Regions from separate parts of the Streptomyces sp. a15 genome, predicted to be linked through region 3. Evidence: predicted binding sites of a transcription regulator. Region 3 holds the regulator's gene; each other region holds the start of a gene.

Region 1 (4,565 bases), on a different contig from region 3:
ACAGCTCTGCGGCCTTGGGGAACGGCTGCTCGGCCTTGCGGGCGTCTTCACGGGCGCGGACCGCGTCGTTGAACACGACACGGGCGCACCCGAACGCCCTCGCCAACGCCCTCTGCTGGCCGGTGTCCGGGTACAACCTGAAGGAGTACCGGAGCTGCATGACGATCACGATAGATACTTGGGTTACGGGTGACATGCAGGAGATCAGAACTGGTCGTCACTGTGCTTTCGTGATGCACGTCCACTTGGTCTTCGTTACCAGGTTCCGGCACAAGGTGTTCACCGATGCCCACTTGAGGCGTATGGAAGAGATCATGCGGTCGGTGTGTACGGACTTCGAATGCGAGCTGGTGGAGTTCAACGGCGAGAACAACCACGTCCACCTGCTGGTCAACTTCCCGCCCACTGCTGGAGGGCCAGCAAGCTGTGGTCCGGCTCCTACTTCGCCGGAACCGTCGGCGGCGCCCCGCTCAGCGTGGTCAGGCAGTACATCGAACAGCAGAACCGGCCGGTGCGAGCACCGCCCGGCTCCGTCGGGACCAGCCCGCGCGACGCTCCGCACCACAGGCGAAGAACTGCGGTGTCCGGCTCCGCCGGACCTGAATCCGCGACGCTCCGCGTCGCCACCACCAGATTCGCCTCACCACCGGCCTGAAGACCGATGCACCGCGAATGAATTCCGGTAGCTGGCCCGTCGGGCGGGCTTCGCCGCCGCCAACCCGCTGGGGTCGCCCGCTACGCCTCGACGGTGGAGACGCTGGCGACGGGATGGTCGTACCGCACCCTGTGGCAGGGCGCCTCCTCCGGACCGCCCGTCGGCGACCTCAGCACGTTCCACGGCGCCCTCGAGTCGTGGCCCTCGCCAACGGCTGACACGGGGAGGAACAGACACGGCGAAGGCCCGGACCTCCCTCACGAGAACCCGGGCCTTCCCTCATCCGATGGCGCCCGTCACGCCGCCACCGGAACCTCCGGCGCGGCCCCGTTCGTCGCCGGGGACAGCGCCAGCTCCAGGACCTGGCGGACGTCCGTGACGGCGTGGACGTCGAGCTTGTCCAGGACCTCGGCCGGGACGTCGTCCAGGTCGGGCTCGTTGCGCTTCGGGATGACGACGGTGGTCACCCCTGCCCGGTGCGCGGCGAGCAGCTTCTGCTTCACGCCGCCGATCGGGAGGACCCGGCCGGTCAGCGAGACCTCGCCGGTCATCGCCACGTCCGTGCGGACCAGACGGCCCGACAGCAGCGACGCCAGTGCCGTCGTCATCGTGACGCCCGCGCTCGGGCCGTCCTTCGGGACCGCGCCCGCCGGGAAGTGGATGTGCACGCCCCGGTCCTTCAGGTCGGCCACGGGGAGTTCCAGCTCCGCCCCGTGCGAGCGGAGGAAGCTGAGCGCGATCTGCGCCGACTCCTTCATGACGTCGCCCAGTTGGCCCGTCAGGGTCAGGCCCGCCGCGCCCGTCTCCGGGTCGGCCAGCGACGCCTCGACGAACAGGACGTCACCGCCCGCTCCCGTGACGGCGAGGCCCGTCGCCACGCCCGGCACGGCGGTGCGGCGCTCCGCCGGGTCCTGTGCGGACTCGGGCACGTGGTGCGGCCGTCCGATCAGGCCGCGCAGGTCCTCGTCCCGGACGGTGAACGGCAGCTTCCGCTCGCCCAGTTCGTGCTGGGCCGCGACCTTGCGCAGCAGCCGTGCGATGGACCGCTCCAGGTTGCGGACGCCCGCCTCGCGCGTGTACTCGCCGGCGAGCTTGCGCAGCGCGCTCTCGTCGAGGGTGACCTCGGCCGTCTCCAGCCCCGCCCGCTCCAGCTGGCGCGGCAGCAGGTGGTCACGCGCGATGACGATCTTCTCGTCCTCGGTGTAGCCGTCGAGGCGGACCAGCTCCATACGGTCGAGCAGCGCCTCCGGGATGGCCTCCAGCACGTTGGCCGTGGCCAGGAAGACGACGTCCGACAGGTCCAGCTCCACCTCCAGGTAGTGGTCCCGGAAGGTGTGGTTCTGCGCCGGGTCCAGGACCTCCAGGAGGGCGGCCGCCGGGTCGCCCCGGAAGTCGGACCCCACCTTGTCGATCTCGTCGAGGAGCACCACCGGGTTCATGGACCCGGCCTCCTTGATGGCGCGGACGATCCGGCCTGGCAGCGCGCCGACGTACGTACGCCGGTGACCGCGGATCTCGGCCTCGTCGCGGACACCACCGAGGGCGACCCGGACGAACTTCCGCCCCATGGCGTGCGCGACGGACTCGCCGAGCGAGGTCTTGCCGACACCGGGCGGCCCGACGAGCGCCAGCACGGCACCTCCACGCCGCCCGCCGATGACACCCAGCCCGCGGTCGGTACGGCGCTTGCGCACCGCCAGGTACTCGGTGATCCGCTCCTTCACGTCCTCCAGACCGGCGTGCTCGGCGTCCAGGATCGTCTTGGCGCCCTGGATGTCGTACTGGTCCTCGGTCCGCTCGTTCCACGGCAGTTCGAGGACGGTGTCGAGCCAGGTGCGGATCCACGAGCCCTCAGGCGACTGGTCGCTGGACCGCTCCAGCTTGTCGACCTCCTTGAGGGCGGCCTCGCGGACCTTCTCGGGCAGGTCGGCGGCCTCGACGCGGGCACGGTAGTCGTCGGACTCCTCGCCCTCCGACTCGCCGTTGAGCTCGCGCAGTTCCTTGCGTACGGCTTCCAGCTGGCGGCGGAGCAGGAACTCGCGCTGCTGCTTGTCGACGCCCTCCTGGACGTCCTTGGCGATGGTCTCGGCGACGTCCTGTTCGGCGAGGTGGTCGCGCAGTTGCTGGGTGGCGAGCTTGAGCCGGGCGACCGGGTCGGCGGTCTCCAGGAGCTCCACCTTCTGGTCGGTGGTCAGGAAGGGCGAGTAACCGGAGTTGTCGGCAAGGGCGGACACGTCGTCGATGGCCTGGACCCGGTCGACCACCTGCCAGGCGCCGCGCTTGCGCAGCCAGGCCGTGGCAAGGGCCTTGTACTCCTTGACCAGTTCGGTGACCTGGCCGGGCAGCGGCTCGGGCACGCTCTCGTCGACACGGGTGCCCTCGACCCAGAGGGCGGCACCCGGGCCCGTGGTCCCCGCACCGATCTTCACCCTGCTCCGGCCGCGGATCAACGCGCCCGGGTCACCGTCGGCCAGCCGGCCGACCTGCTCGATCGTGCCGAGCACGCCGGTGCTCGCGTACGTCCCGTCCATGCGTGGCACCAGCAGAACCCTGGGCTTGCCGGGTTCCGAGCGCGCGGCGGCCTGGGCGGCCTCCACCGCGGCGCGCACATCGGCGTCATTGAGGTCCAGCGGAACCACCATCCCGGGCAGCACGACCTCGTCGTCGAGCGGCAGCACAGGCAGAGTGAGCGGTGTGGACGTCGAAGCCATGATCTCCCCTTCGGCAGTCAAGTTGAGCTATGCCGACTCAATGCTCGGGAGCCCCCGGATGTTCCCCGGGTTGCGTTCGCTGTGAGCGATCACGCTCCGACTGCCCTCTGACCAGGCATGTCCCTCCCACACCCTCGGACAACGCTCAACCTCTGCTGGACCTTCCCGGCACTCGGTGGCCGACCCGGGCGTCCTGCCGCGTCGCCGCGAAGGCCGGGTTCGCCCTGGAGGGCACCTGCACGCGCGCGCAGAACCAAGGCCGGTTGGGAAAAACCGGTTGCCCTCGCCCGCCTCCTCCCCCGACCGTCATCCGGTGACAGAGACAGCCACCACCGACCCCCTTCTCGCCGCCTACGACGACCAGATGCGCGGTGCTCCCCCGAATCCGCCCGCGGGAGTGACGTACGAACACGACGGGCCGCTGCTGCGGATCGTCGGGCAGTTCCGAGGATTCGTCGGCGGGCCGCGCGACCTCGGCGTGGAGGGCGACGGGCTGGATGAACTGATCGCGCGTCAGCGGGACTTCTTCGCGGCGCGCGGTGAGGCGGTGGAGTGGAAGACCCGGGCGCACGACGTCCCGGCCGACCTCACCGACCGGCTGCGGGCGGCCGGGTTCGTGCCCGAGGAGCAGGAGACGGTAGTGGTCGGACGCGTCGCCGAGATGGCCGTACGAGATCCGGTCCTGCCGGACGGTGTCGCGCTGCGCCGGGTGACGGCGGACGCGGACATGCGGCGGATCGCGGCCATGGAGTCGGTCGTGTGGGACGACGACTGGAACTGGCTCGCCGAGGACCTGATCGGCCGGGTGGCCGCCGCGCCGGACGGGATCGCCGTGTACGTCGCCGAGGCGGGCGGGGAGGTCGTCTGTGCCGCCTGGCTGGTCTTCCGCGCGGGCACCGGGTTCGCGAGCCTGTGGGGCGGCTCCACGCTCGCCGAGTGGCGCGGCAGGGGCATCTACCGGGCCCTGGTGGCCGAGCGGGCCCGGCTCGCCGCCGCCCGGGGCGTCACGTACCTGCACGTCGACGCCTCCGACGACAGCGCGCCCATCCTGCGCCGCCTGGGCTTCCAGGCGGTCACCACGACCACGCCGTACGTCTGGACGCCACCCGCCGGCTGACCGGCCCGCCCAGACCGACACAGCACCGCAAGCCCGACGCCATGCCCCCGCACCAGCGCTCGCACGGGAGTTGGCCGCGGCC
Region 2 (5,137 bases), on a different contig from region 3:
GGGCGGTGCGGATGTTCATGCCGAGGCGGTCGGCTATGACGGCATCGGTGTGGCCCTCGACGAGGAGGGCGGCTATCGCGCGTTGGCGGGGGGTGACGCCGTTCAGGGCGGGTTGTTGGACTGCCCGGGGGTACATGGGGGTGGCCAGGCGCCAGAGGCGGTCGAAGGTGGTGGCCAGGAAAGTGACGATGGCCGGGTGGCGGATCTCCAACGCCAGCGTCCGGTCCGCGTTCGCCGGGATGAAGGCCACCGCACGGTCGAGGATGAGGATGCGCTCCGTCACTTCGTCCAGGGAGCGGGCTTCCACGTCACCTCGCAGTTCTTCGTAGCGGCGGAGGACGGTCGGCGCGTGGCGGAGGGTGTGCTGGTAGAGCGTGCGGATGCGGCCGCCGCGGTCGAGCAGGGCCTGGTCGCGGACCACCGCTTCATCAATGACACTGGGGGTCAGGCGGGTGTGGCTGGTGTGTGGCTGGATGGCGAGGAGCTCGCCCGAGGTGTCGGCCATGGCCTGGGCTATGGCCTGCCTGATCCGGCCGAGGCCGCTGAGAACGGTGACCGTGGGGGTGTTCTCGGCTCCCGTCATGCGGCCGTCGATCCGCAGCAGCGGTTCGAACATGTCCGCCAACCGCTGTTCGCGCCTGCGCTCGTCCGCGATGCGTTCCTCGGCGGTTCGCAGCATCCGGTGCAGGGCGACGGCCGGGGCGACGGGCTCCAGCCGGTTCAGGTCCGCCACGGAGGGATGCAGGAGCCCGAAGTCGACCAGACAGGGTGCCGCTTCCGCGTCGGCCGAGCTCACGTGGCCTTCGCGCAGGGCACGCTCGTACAGCACCGTTCCCGTCGCGCACAGGTCTTCCACGCTGTGCTCCCGGTGCGGCGCGGCCACTTGCGTCGTCGTAGGGGTGCGGACCTCGCTCACGGATGACCGTCTTCCTTCACGCCCGCGTGATCCTGGTCCAGGATCCCCGACTGGGCGATGAGAAAGCCGAGTTGTGCCCGGCTCCCACTGCCCAGGGCCGCGGCGAGTTTGGCGATGTGAGCGCGGCAGGTGCGGACGTTCATGCCGAGTCGCCTTGCGATCGCCTCGTCCACGTGGCCGTCGATGAGGAGCTTGGCGATGGATCGCTGGACGCCGGTGATGCCCTCGGGTGTGGATTCGTACCGGACTTCGTCCATGAGGGGGGTTGCCCGCTGCCAGAGCTGTTCGAAGACCCTGATGAGGTACTGCACGAGACCGGGATGGCGCAGTTCCAGGGCGACCGTCCGGTCGTCCTGGGCGGGGATGAAGGCGACCGTGGTGTCGCAGATGATGAGCCGCTCGATGAGTTCTTCGAGCGTGCGGATCTCCACCTTGGCGCCGGCCATCTTGTCCATGTAGGCGTAGGTGCTCTGGCTGTGCCGGACCGTGTGCTGGTAGAGGGTGCGCATGGAGATGCCGCGCTCGATCAGCGGCTTGCTGCGCTTCAGTGCCTGGCTGAGGATGTGCTCCGGCCGACTGCCGCCGGGCTGGATCGTCAGGACTTCGGTGCGGGCCTCGGCGATCGCCACGTCGAGCGCCGAATGGATGCGGTCGATGCCCTCCAGCACGGTGATGGCGTGCGTGGTCGCGGGTTTCTGGGCACTGATCTCCAGGAACGGCTGGAAGGTGCCCGCAAGGTCGAGGGTGAGCCGACGTCGGTCCTGGATCTCGCGTTCCAGGGGCTGGAGCTGCTGAGCCAGCACGACGGACGGCGGAACCGGGCGGAGCCACTGGGCGTCGTCCGGATCGGGGTGGAGCAAGGCGAACTCGAGCAGACATGGGGCAGGCTCGACCTCACGGCGAGAGACGCGTCCTGCGCCGAGGGCGTTGGCATAGATACGCGCACCTTCGGCACATAGATCGGCTATGCCATGCGGATGTATCCCTTTTGTGTTCTTCGATGGCAAATCTCCACCCCCCAGGGTCCTGAACGTGCAGGAACATGATGCATCGCATGTGTGGCATTGACGTGCCTGAATGAGCCATCGTCTTGTTTCACGGGGGAGAGGAAGCCATCAAGTGAGGACGAAGCCGACTATGAAAAAGAGAATGCTTCGCTCGGTGCTTGCCACTGCCTTCGTTGTTGCGCTGGCCAGCGGTGCGGCCGGTCCTCTCGACGTCGGCTGGGCGAGTCCCACTGGAGAGGCGAGCACGGCCGCGGTGAAGGATGTCGGCTGGGCGACTGTCGCCGGTGCCAGCGCGGACGTCGGTTGGGCGATCACCCCCGGCGCCAGTGATGACGTCGGCTGGTCGACCCCGGCGGGCGCGGACGCATGACCACTCCACCCGACGACCGCTCCTTCCGCCGCGAAATGGCCACCGCCTACCGCTCGGGATGGCACTTCATCGACCTCGTCACCGCGATCCCCCACGCCGGTGACTCGCTGATGGTGACCGTCTTCGGTGAGCCGGTCGTCGTGACGCGCGACGAGGACGAGGACGTACGGGCCTACCGGTGCCTGAGGAAGCCCCGGGGTGCGCCGCAGCCTGTGCGGTGTGCCATTCGGTACGGAATGATCTTTGTGAACCTGGACCAGCGGGACCATCGACTGGTGGAGTCGGACACTCCGCCCGTAAGGACCATCTCAGCCACCCCCCGCAGTGCCTGACGCGATTCCCCCGTCGTAACAGATCGCTCAGGTGCTTCCCCCCCGCAGCGGCGTCACCGTGACCTGAACACGGTGACGCCGCTGCAGTTTTGCGGGACATTTCCGGGTATCGGGTGGATCGAGGTGTGGCCGAAAGCGGTCGATCTTGCGTACGGGGCGGGTTTCGGCGGCCCTCGAAGACCGACCGTTCGTCCTCTTTCCCTCCCCCGACCCCTCCCCGGCCCTTCGGTCCGGCCCTCAGCCCCGCCCCATCGCCCGCGTCAGCGCTATCTCGATGACCACCCGCGTCGGGTTCGGACGCGGTGCGTGCCCGTAGCGCTCCTCGTAGCGGTGCTCCGCCTCCGCGACGTGTTCCGCCTCCGTGCGCACGAACGCCCGCCCCTCCAGCGTGGCCCAGCGGCGGCCGTCGACCTGGCAGACCGCGACGAGGGCCCCAGCCGGCCCCGCCGCCAGGATGTTGCGGACCTTGGTGCTCTTCTTGTCCGCGATCACCCGAGCCAGACGGCCCTCGGGGTCGTATGTCACTCCGACCGGTACTACGTGCGGGCTGCCGTCCGGGCGTGGTGTCGTCAGGGTGCACAGATGCCGTTCGCGCCAGAAGCTGAGGTACGGCGCGTCCGGGGCACCCGGGTCCTGAGGGTATGCGGCCATGGTCCGGAAGTTAGCCGGTCCAGGACCCCCACCGGACACCTTGAGTGGAATAGACTCAACTTTGTGTACGTTGATTGAGTCATGTGAGACGGGACGGCTGACGCAAGGACGCCGAGGAGGAGACAGCGAACGTGGACGCCGAGCTGACCAACCGGAGCCGGGACGCCATCAACGCGGCCGGCAACCGGGCCGTGACCGAGGGGCACCCGGACCTCACCCCGGCCCACCTGCTCCTGGCGCTTCTGCAGGGGCGAGGCCATCAAGCAAACGAGAACATCGTCGATCTGCTGGCCGCCGTCGACGCCGACCAGGCCGCCGTGCGGGCCGGCGCGGAGAAGGTGCTGGCCTCGCTGCCCAGCGTGACCGGGTCGACCGTCGCGCCCCCGCAGCCCAACCGCGAACTGCTCGCCGTGATCGCGGACGCCCAGGAGCGGGCCAAGGAGCTCGGTGACGAGTACCTCTCCACCGAGCACCTGCTGATCGGGATCGCCGCGAAGGGCGGCCCGGCCGGGGACGTACTCTCCGGGCAGGGGGCCACGGCGAAGAAGCTGTCGGAGGCCTTCCAGAAGGCAAGGGGAGGACGCCGCGTGACCACCGCCGATCCCGAGGGTCAGTACAAGGCCCTGGAGAAGTTCGGGACCGACTTCACCGCCGCCGCGCGGGAGGGCAAGCTCGATCCCGTCATCGGGCGGGACCAGGAGATCCGCCGCGTGGTGCAGGTGCTGTCCCGCCGGACCAAGAACAACCCCGTGCTCATCGGCGAGCCCGGCGTCGGCAAGACCGCCGTGGTCGAAGGGCTCGCCCAGCGGATCATCAAGGGCGACGTGCCCGAGTCCCTCAAGAACAAGCGGCTCGTCGCGCTCGACATCAGCGCCATGGTCGCCGGGGCGAAGTACCGCGGTGAGTTCGAGGAGCGGCTGAAGACCGTCCTCGCGGAGATCAAGGACTCCGACGGGCAGGTCATCACCTTCATCGACGAGCTGCACACCGTCGTGGGCGCCGGCGCCGGCGGGGACTCCTCGATGGACGCCGGCAACATGCTCAAGCCCATGCTCGCCCGCGGTGAGCTGCGCATGGTCGGTGCCACGACCCTGGACGAGTACCGCGAGCGGATCGAGAAGGACCCCGCCCTGGAGCGCCGCTTCCAGCAGGTGCTGGTCGCCGAGCCGAGCGTCGAGGACACCATCGCCATCCTGCGCGGGCTCAAGGGCCGCTACGAGGCCCACCACAAGGTCGTGATCGCGGACAGCGCGCTGGTCGCGGCCGCGACCCTCTCCGACCGGTACATCACCTCCCGCTTCCTCCCCGACAAGGCCATCGACCTGGTCGACGAGGCGGCCTCCCGCCTCCGCATGGAGATCGACTCCTCGCCCCTGGAGATCGACGAACTCCAGCGCGGTGTCGACCGGTTGAAGATGGAGGAGCTCGCGCTGGTCAAGGAGACCGACCCGGCCTCGCGCGAGCGGCTGGAGCGGCTGCGGCGCGATCTCGCCGACAAGGAGGAGGAGCTGCGGGGCCTGACCGCCCGCTGGGAGAAGGAGAAGCAGTCCCTCAACCGCGTCGGCGAGCTGAAGGAGAAGCTCGACGAACTGCGCGGCCAGGCCGAACGGGCCCAGCGCGACGGCGACTTCGACACCGCCTCCAAGCTGCTGTACGGCGAGATCCCCACCCTGGAACGGGACCTGGAGGCCGCCTCGCAGGCCGAGGAGGAAGCCTCCAAGGACACCATGGTCAAGGAGGAGGTCGGCGCCGACGACATCGCCGACACCGTCGCCGCCTGGACCGGCATCCCCGCCGGGCGTCTCCTGGAGGGCGAGACGCAGAAACTCCTGCGCATGGAGGAGGAGTTGGGCCGTCGCCT
Region 3 (5,137 bases):
TACAGCAGTACGCCGCTCGCGACGACCACCTCGACCTCGTACACCGACGCCGGCCTTCCGGTCACCGGCGCGGTCTACTACTACGAGGTCCGCGCCTACGACAAGGCAGGCAACGAGTCGACGGGCACCGCGGACCAGGCCGTGACCACCGTCGACCGCACCGCACCCACCGCGCCCACCGGACTGACCACCGACTCCGTGTCGGAGGGGCTGCGGGTCGGCTGGGGATCGGTCTCGGGGGCGGCGTCGTACCGGGTGTACCGGGCGGCGAGTGCCGAGGGCACGTACAGCCGGGTCGGGAGTACGACGAGTCAGGTGTCCTACGTCGACGCCTCGGCCGTCGAGGGCAGCACCTACTACTACCGGGTGACCGCCCTCGACACGGCCGGCAACGAGTCCGCGCGTTCCGCCGCCGTCAGCGACAGTCGCGTGGACCTCACCGCGCCGTCCGCCGTCACCGGGCTGAGCGTCACCCCGACCGAGTACGGCTTCGCGCTGCGCTGGGATGCGAACCCGACCGCCGACCTGGAGAGTTACGTGGTCCGCCGGGGTGAACTCCTCGGCGACGAGGAGGAGAGGGTCTGCTCGCTCTCCCCGGGCTACTACGTGTCGGCCGACACCACCTCGTACGACTACCCCCTCCTCCCGGACGGCGAGGAGACCTGTTTCATCGTCGACGCCATCGACGATGCCGGGAACTCGTCCTTCAGGTGGACCGGCGAGGCCCAGGTCGTGACCGTCACCGAGCTCGACACGACGCCGAGTGTGGCGACGCCCGAGGGCTCACCGCTGACCCTGGAGGCGACCGGGGCGGAGGGCGACGAGGGGAACCGTCTGACGTGGTCCGGGCTCGGTGAGGACCCCCCCGAGGTCGCCGGCGGCTACCGCGTCCACCGCTGGAACCCGGCCACCGGGGCATACGAGAAGATCGCCGATCTCGGTGCCGGTTCCGTCGAGTACTTCGACACCGGAGGCGAGCGCGGGACCACCTCGTACTACTGGGTGACCGGCGTGAAGGCCGACGGCACCGAGACCCTGCCCGCGGGCGACTGGGCAGTCACCACGCCGTAAGTCCTCAGAAGGAAGCCGGGCCCACGAGACGAGTGGGCCCGGCTTCCTTTTCGGCGAAGTCTCACCAGAGCGAGATGTACGGCGACATCGCCGGGTACCACGCCAGGTCGAGCAACGGCAGCAGGCACAGCCGGGCCACCGTCAGCGACCAGCCGAGCCGTCGCGCCCACGCCTGCTCACCCGACAGCAGGGCCAGACCCACCACGAGGGAGAGCGTCAACCCGACACTGGACCACAGCAGATACGGGACGTCCGCGAGCAGCACGTACGGGTCGTCGCGCCAGGTCCACAGGGTCCGGGCCACGAGCAGGGTCAGCACCGCCTCCGCGGCGAGGAACCACAGCCCCGGGAAATCCCGGCCCCCTTCCACAAGTTGACGTCAGCCGTCAGTCCGACGCCTGCCGCCCCTTCGGCCGCCACACCACCAGCGCACTCGTCTGCTGGACCTCCTGGTACGGGACCAGGTCCCGTCGGTACGACGCGTGGACCGCGGCCTCGCGCTGCTGCATCGCGGCCGCCGCGCCGTCCAGGGCCGACTGCAGTTCCGCCACGCGGGACTGGAGGGCGGCGACCTGGTTCTCCAGTTCGATGATCCGCTTGATGCCGGCCAGGTTGATGCCCTCGTCCTGCGACAACTGCTGGACGGTGCGCAGCAGTTCGATGTCGCGGGCCGAGTAGCGGCGGCCCCGGCCTGCGGTGCGGTCCGGGGAGACCAGGCCGAGGCGGTCGTACTGGCGCAGGGTCTGCGGGTGCAGACCGGAGAGCTGGGCCGCCACCGAGATGACGTAGACCGGGGTTTCCTCGGTCAGCTCATACGGATTGCGTCGACGACCGTCCATCTCGATCATGCTCCCTTCGCGGCCTGGAACAGCTCCGCCCGCGGGTCCTCACCCGCGGTTGCCTCGCGATACGCCTCGAGCGCTTCACGAGCATTCCCCGTCAGGTCCTTCGGAACACTCACCTCGACGGTGACCAACAGATCTCCGCGGGTGCCGTCCTTGCGGACCGCGCCCTTTCCGCGGGCGCGCATGGTGCGGCCGTTGGGCGTGCCCGGGGGCAGCTTCAGGGTGACGGAAGGGCCGCCGAGGGTCGGGACCCTGACCTCGCCGCCCAGCGCCGCCTCCGCGAACGTCACCGGGACCGTCACCGTGAGGTTGTCGCCCTTGCGGCCGAAGACCGGGTGGGCGTCGACATGCACGGTGACGTACAGATCGCCCGCCGGGCCGCCGCGCTCGCCCGGTGCGCCCTTGCCGCGCAGCCGGATCCGCTGCCCGTCGGTGACGCCGGCCGGGATGCGGACCTGCATGGTGCGAGACGACTTGGCCCGGCCGCTGCCCTTGCAGTCGAGGCAGGGGTGCTCGGCGATCAGGCCGCGGCCCTTGCAGTCGGGGCACGGGTCGGTGAGGGAGAAGCCCCCGCCGGTGCCCCGGGCGACCTGCCCGGTGCCGACGCAGGTCGGACACACGCGCGGTGTGCCGTTCTTGTCGCCGGTGCCCGAACAGGCCTTGCAGGGCTGCTGCGAGGACATCCGCAGCGGGACCGTCGCGCCCTCGATCGCCTCGGTGAAGCTGAGGGTGACCTCGGACTCGATGTCCTGGCCGCGCCGGGGCTGCGTCCGCGTGCCCGTGCCCGCGCCGCCGCGGTTGAACAGGCCCCCGAAGACGTCACCGAGGCCGCCGCCGAAGCCGCCGGCTCCTCCGCCTCCTCCTGCGCCGCCGCCCGGGGCGCCGCCTCCGAAGAGGTCACCCAGGTCGAAGTTGAAGGAGCCGCCGCCCGCGCCCGGCCCCGGGCGGAAGCCGCCGTTGCCGAAGAGGGCGCGGGCCTCGTCGTACTCCTTGCGCTTCTTGGGGTCGCCGAGGATGTCGTTCGCCTCGGAGATCTCCTTGAAGCGCTCCTCGGCCTTGGCGTTGCCCTTGTTGGCGTCCGGGTGGAACTCGCGGGCGAGCTTCCGGTACGCCTTCTTGATCTCGGCCTCGGTGGCGTCCTTGGGGACGCCGAGGACCTTGTAGTAGTCCTTCTCGATGAAGTCCTTGGTGCTCATCCTCGACGTCCCTCCTCTCTCAGCGGTACAGCGCTCGGTTCACGCTCAGCCCTCGTCCGGGCCACCGCTCTCCTTGTCGTCGGCGGCGGGGGCGCCAGAAGCGCCAGAAGCACCAGAGGCACCAGAGGCGCCGGAGGACGTCTCCGCCTCGTCGGCCTTGACGGTCTGCGCGCCGGGCTGCGGCTCGGCCACGGCCACCCGCGCGGGGCGGATGGTGCGCTCTCCGAACCGGTACCCGGGCTGCAGAATCGCCACGCACGTCGTCTCCGTGACGTCCGGCGCGTACGAGTGCATCAGGGCCTCGTGGATCGTCGGGTCGAAGGGCTCGCCCTCCTTGCCGAACTGCTGCAGACCCATCTTCGCCGCGACGGTCTCCAGCGACTCCGCGACGGACTTGAATCCGCCGACGAGTTCGCCGTGTTCCCGCGCGCGGCCGATGTCGTCGAGGACGGGCAGGAGCTCGGACAGGAGGTTCGCCACGGCGATCTCCTTGACCGTGACCCGGTCCCGATCGACCCGGCGGCGGTAGTTCTGGTACTCGGCCTGGAGCCGCTGGAGGTCCGCCGTGCGCTCGCCGAGCGCCGTGCGTACCTGGTCCAGCTGGGCCGTCAGGCCTGCCAACTGTGCTGATGCGTCCCCGGCCGGGGCCGCCCCCTCCCCGGAGGGGGAGGCGGCCTGCGGCTCGGCGTCGTCGGGGGTGGCGCCGGAGGGGACGTCGGGCTTCTCGTCGAAGCCCGGGGTCTCCTCCGTCACGCGGCACCGTCCTTGCGCTCGTCGTCCACGATCTCGGCGTCCACGACGTCGTCGTCGGCCTTGGGCGCCTCGTCACCGGCGGACGCGCCGCCGGTGGCCTGCGCGCCCTGCGCGTCGGCGTACATGGCCTGGCCGAGCTTCTGCGAGACGGCCGCGACCTTCTCGGTGGCGGTACGGATCTCGGCGGTGTCCTCGCCCTTGAGCGCCGCCTTCAGCTCCTCGACGGAGGCCTCGACCTCGGTCTTGATGTCGCCGGGGACCTTGTCCTCGTTGTCCTTGAGGAACTTCTCCGTCTGGTAGACGAGCTGCTCGCCCTGGTTGCGGGTCTCGGCGGCCTCGCGGCGGGCGTGGTCCTCCTCCGCGTACTTCTCGGCCTCTTGGCGCATCCGGTCGACCTCGTCCTTCGGCAGCGAGGAGCCGCCGGTGACGGTCATCTTCTGCTCCTTGCCCGTGCCGAGGTCCTTCGCGGTCACGTGCATGATGCCGTTGGCGTCGATGTCGAAGGCGACCTCGATCTGCGGGACACCGCGCGGGGCCGGCGGCAGACCGGTGAGCTCGAACATCCCGAGCTTCTTGTTGTACGCCGCGATCTCGCGCTCGCCCTGGTAGACCTGGATCTGGACCGAAGGCTGGTTGTCCTCGGCGGTGGTGAAGATCTCGGACCGCTTGGTCGGGATCGTCGTGTTCCGCTCGATCAGCTTGGTCATGATGCCGCCCTTGGTCTCGATACCCAGGGACAGCGGGGTCACGTCGAGGAGCAGGACGTCCTTGACCTCACCCTTGAGGACACCGGCCTGCAGGGCGGCGCCGATGGCGACGACCTCGTCCGGGTTGACACCCTTGTTGGCCTCGTTGCCACCGGTCAGCTCCTTGACGAGCTCGGCGACGGCGGGCATACGGGTGGAGCCACCGACGAGAACGACGTGGTCGATCTCGGAGAGGTTGATGCCGGCGTCCTTGATGACGTTGTGGAACGGCGTCTTGCAGCGCTCCAGCAGGTCGGCCGTCAGCTGCTGGAACTGAGCCCGGGTGAGCTTCTCGTCCAGGTGCAGCGGGCCCTCGGCGGACGCCGTGATGTAGGGCAGGTTGATCGAGGTCTCGGTGGACGAGGACAGCTCGATCTTGGCCTTCTCGGCGGCCTCGCGGAGGCGCTGGAGGGCCATCTTGTCCTTGCCGAGGTCCACACCGTGGCCGGACGCGAACTGCTTGACCAGGTAGTCGACGACGCGCTGGTCCCAGTCGTCACCACCGAGGTGGTTGTCGCCGTTGGTG

Evidence for each region. The regulator HspR, encoded in region 3, represses chaperone genes until heat shock. The targets are predictions, from matches to a motif close to TTGAGNNNNNNNNNCTCAA.
Region 1: lon (endopeptidase La) is a predicted target of HspR. The motif match lies at 3,389-3,407, and genes of this name have one in related genera.
Region 2: clpB (ATP-dependent chaperone ClpB) is a predicted target of HspR. The motif match lies at 3,317-3,335, and genes of this name have one in related genera.

The regions. Positions count from the first base shown of each region.
Region 1 is NZ_JBWLKM010000182.1:83-4,647, reverse strand. Features, by position in the region: partial or broken gene AC5P09_RS51185 (RNA-guided endonuclease InsQ/TnpB family protein) at 1-160, opposite strand, end outside; partial or broken gene tnpA (IS200/IS605 family transposase) at 159-511, shown strand; gene lon (endopeptidase La) at 952-3,366, opposite strand; gene AC5P09_RS51170 (GNAT family N-acetyltransferase) at 3,731-4,483, shown strand.
Region 2 is NZ_JBWLKM010000134.1:2,375-7,511, reverse strand. Features, by position in the region: gene AC5P09_RS48875 (helix-turn-helix transcriptional regulator) at 1-883, opposite strand, end outside; gene AC5P09_RS48870 (helix-turn-helix transcriptional regulator) at 913-1,923, opposite strand; gene AC5P09_RS48865 (Rieske (2Fe-2S) protein) at 2,290-2,625, shown strand; gene AC5P09_RS48860 (pyridoxamine 5'-phosphate oxidase family protein) at 2,863-3,276, opposite strand; gene clpB (ATP-dependent chaperone ClpB) at 3,408-5,137, shown strand, end outside.
Region 3 is NZ_JBWLKM010000034.1:4,174-9,310, forward strand. Features, by position in the region: gene AC5P09_RS29105 (fibronectin type III domain-containing protein) at 1-1,071, shown strand, start outside; gene AC5P09_RS29110 (hypothetical protein) at 1,133-1,441, opposite strand; gene AC5P09_RS29115 (heat shock protein transcriptional repressor HspR) at 1,458-1,910, opposite strand; gene dnaJ (molecular chaperone DnaJ) at 1,916-3,112, opposite strand; gene grpE (nucleotide exchange factor GrpE) at 3,158-3,865, opposite strand; gene dnaK (molecular chaperone DnaK) at 3,862-5,137, opposite strand, start outside.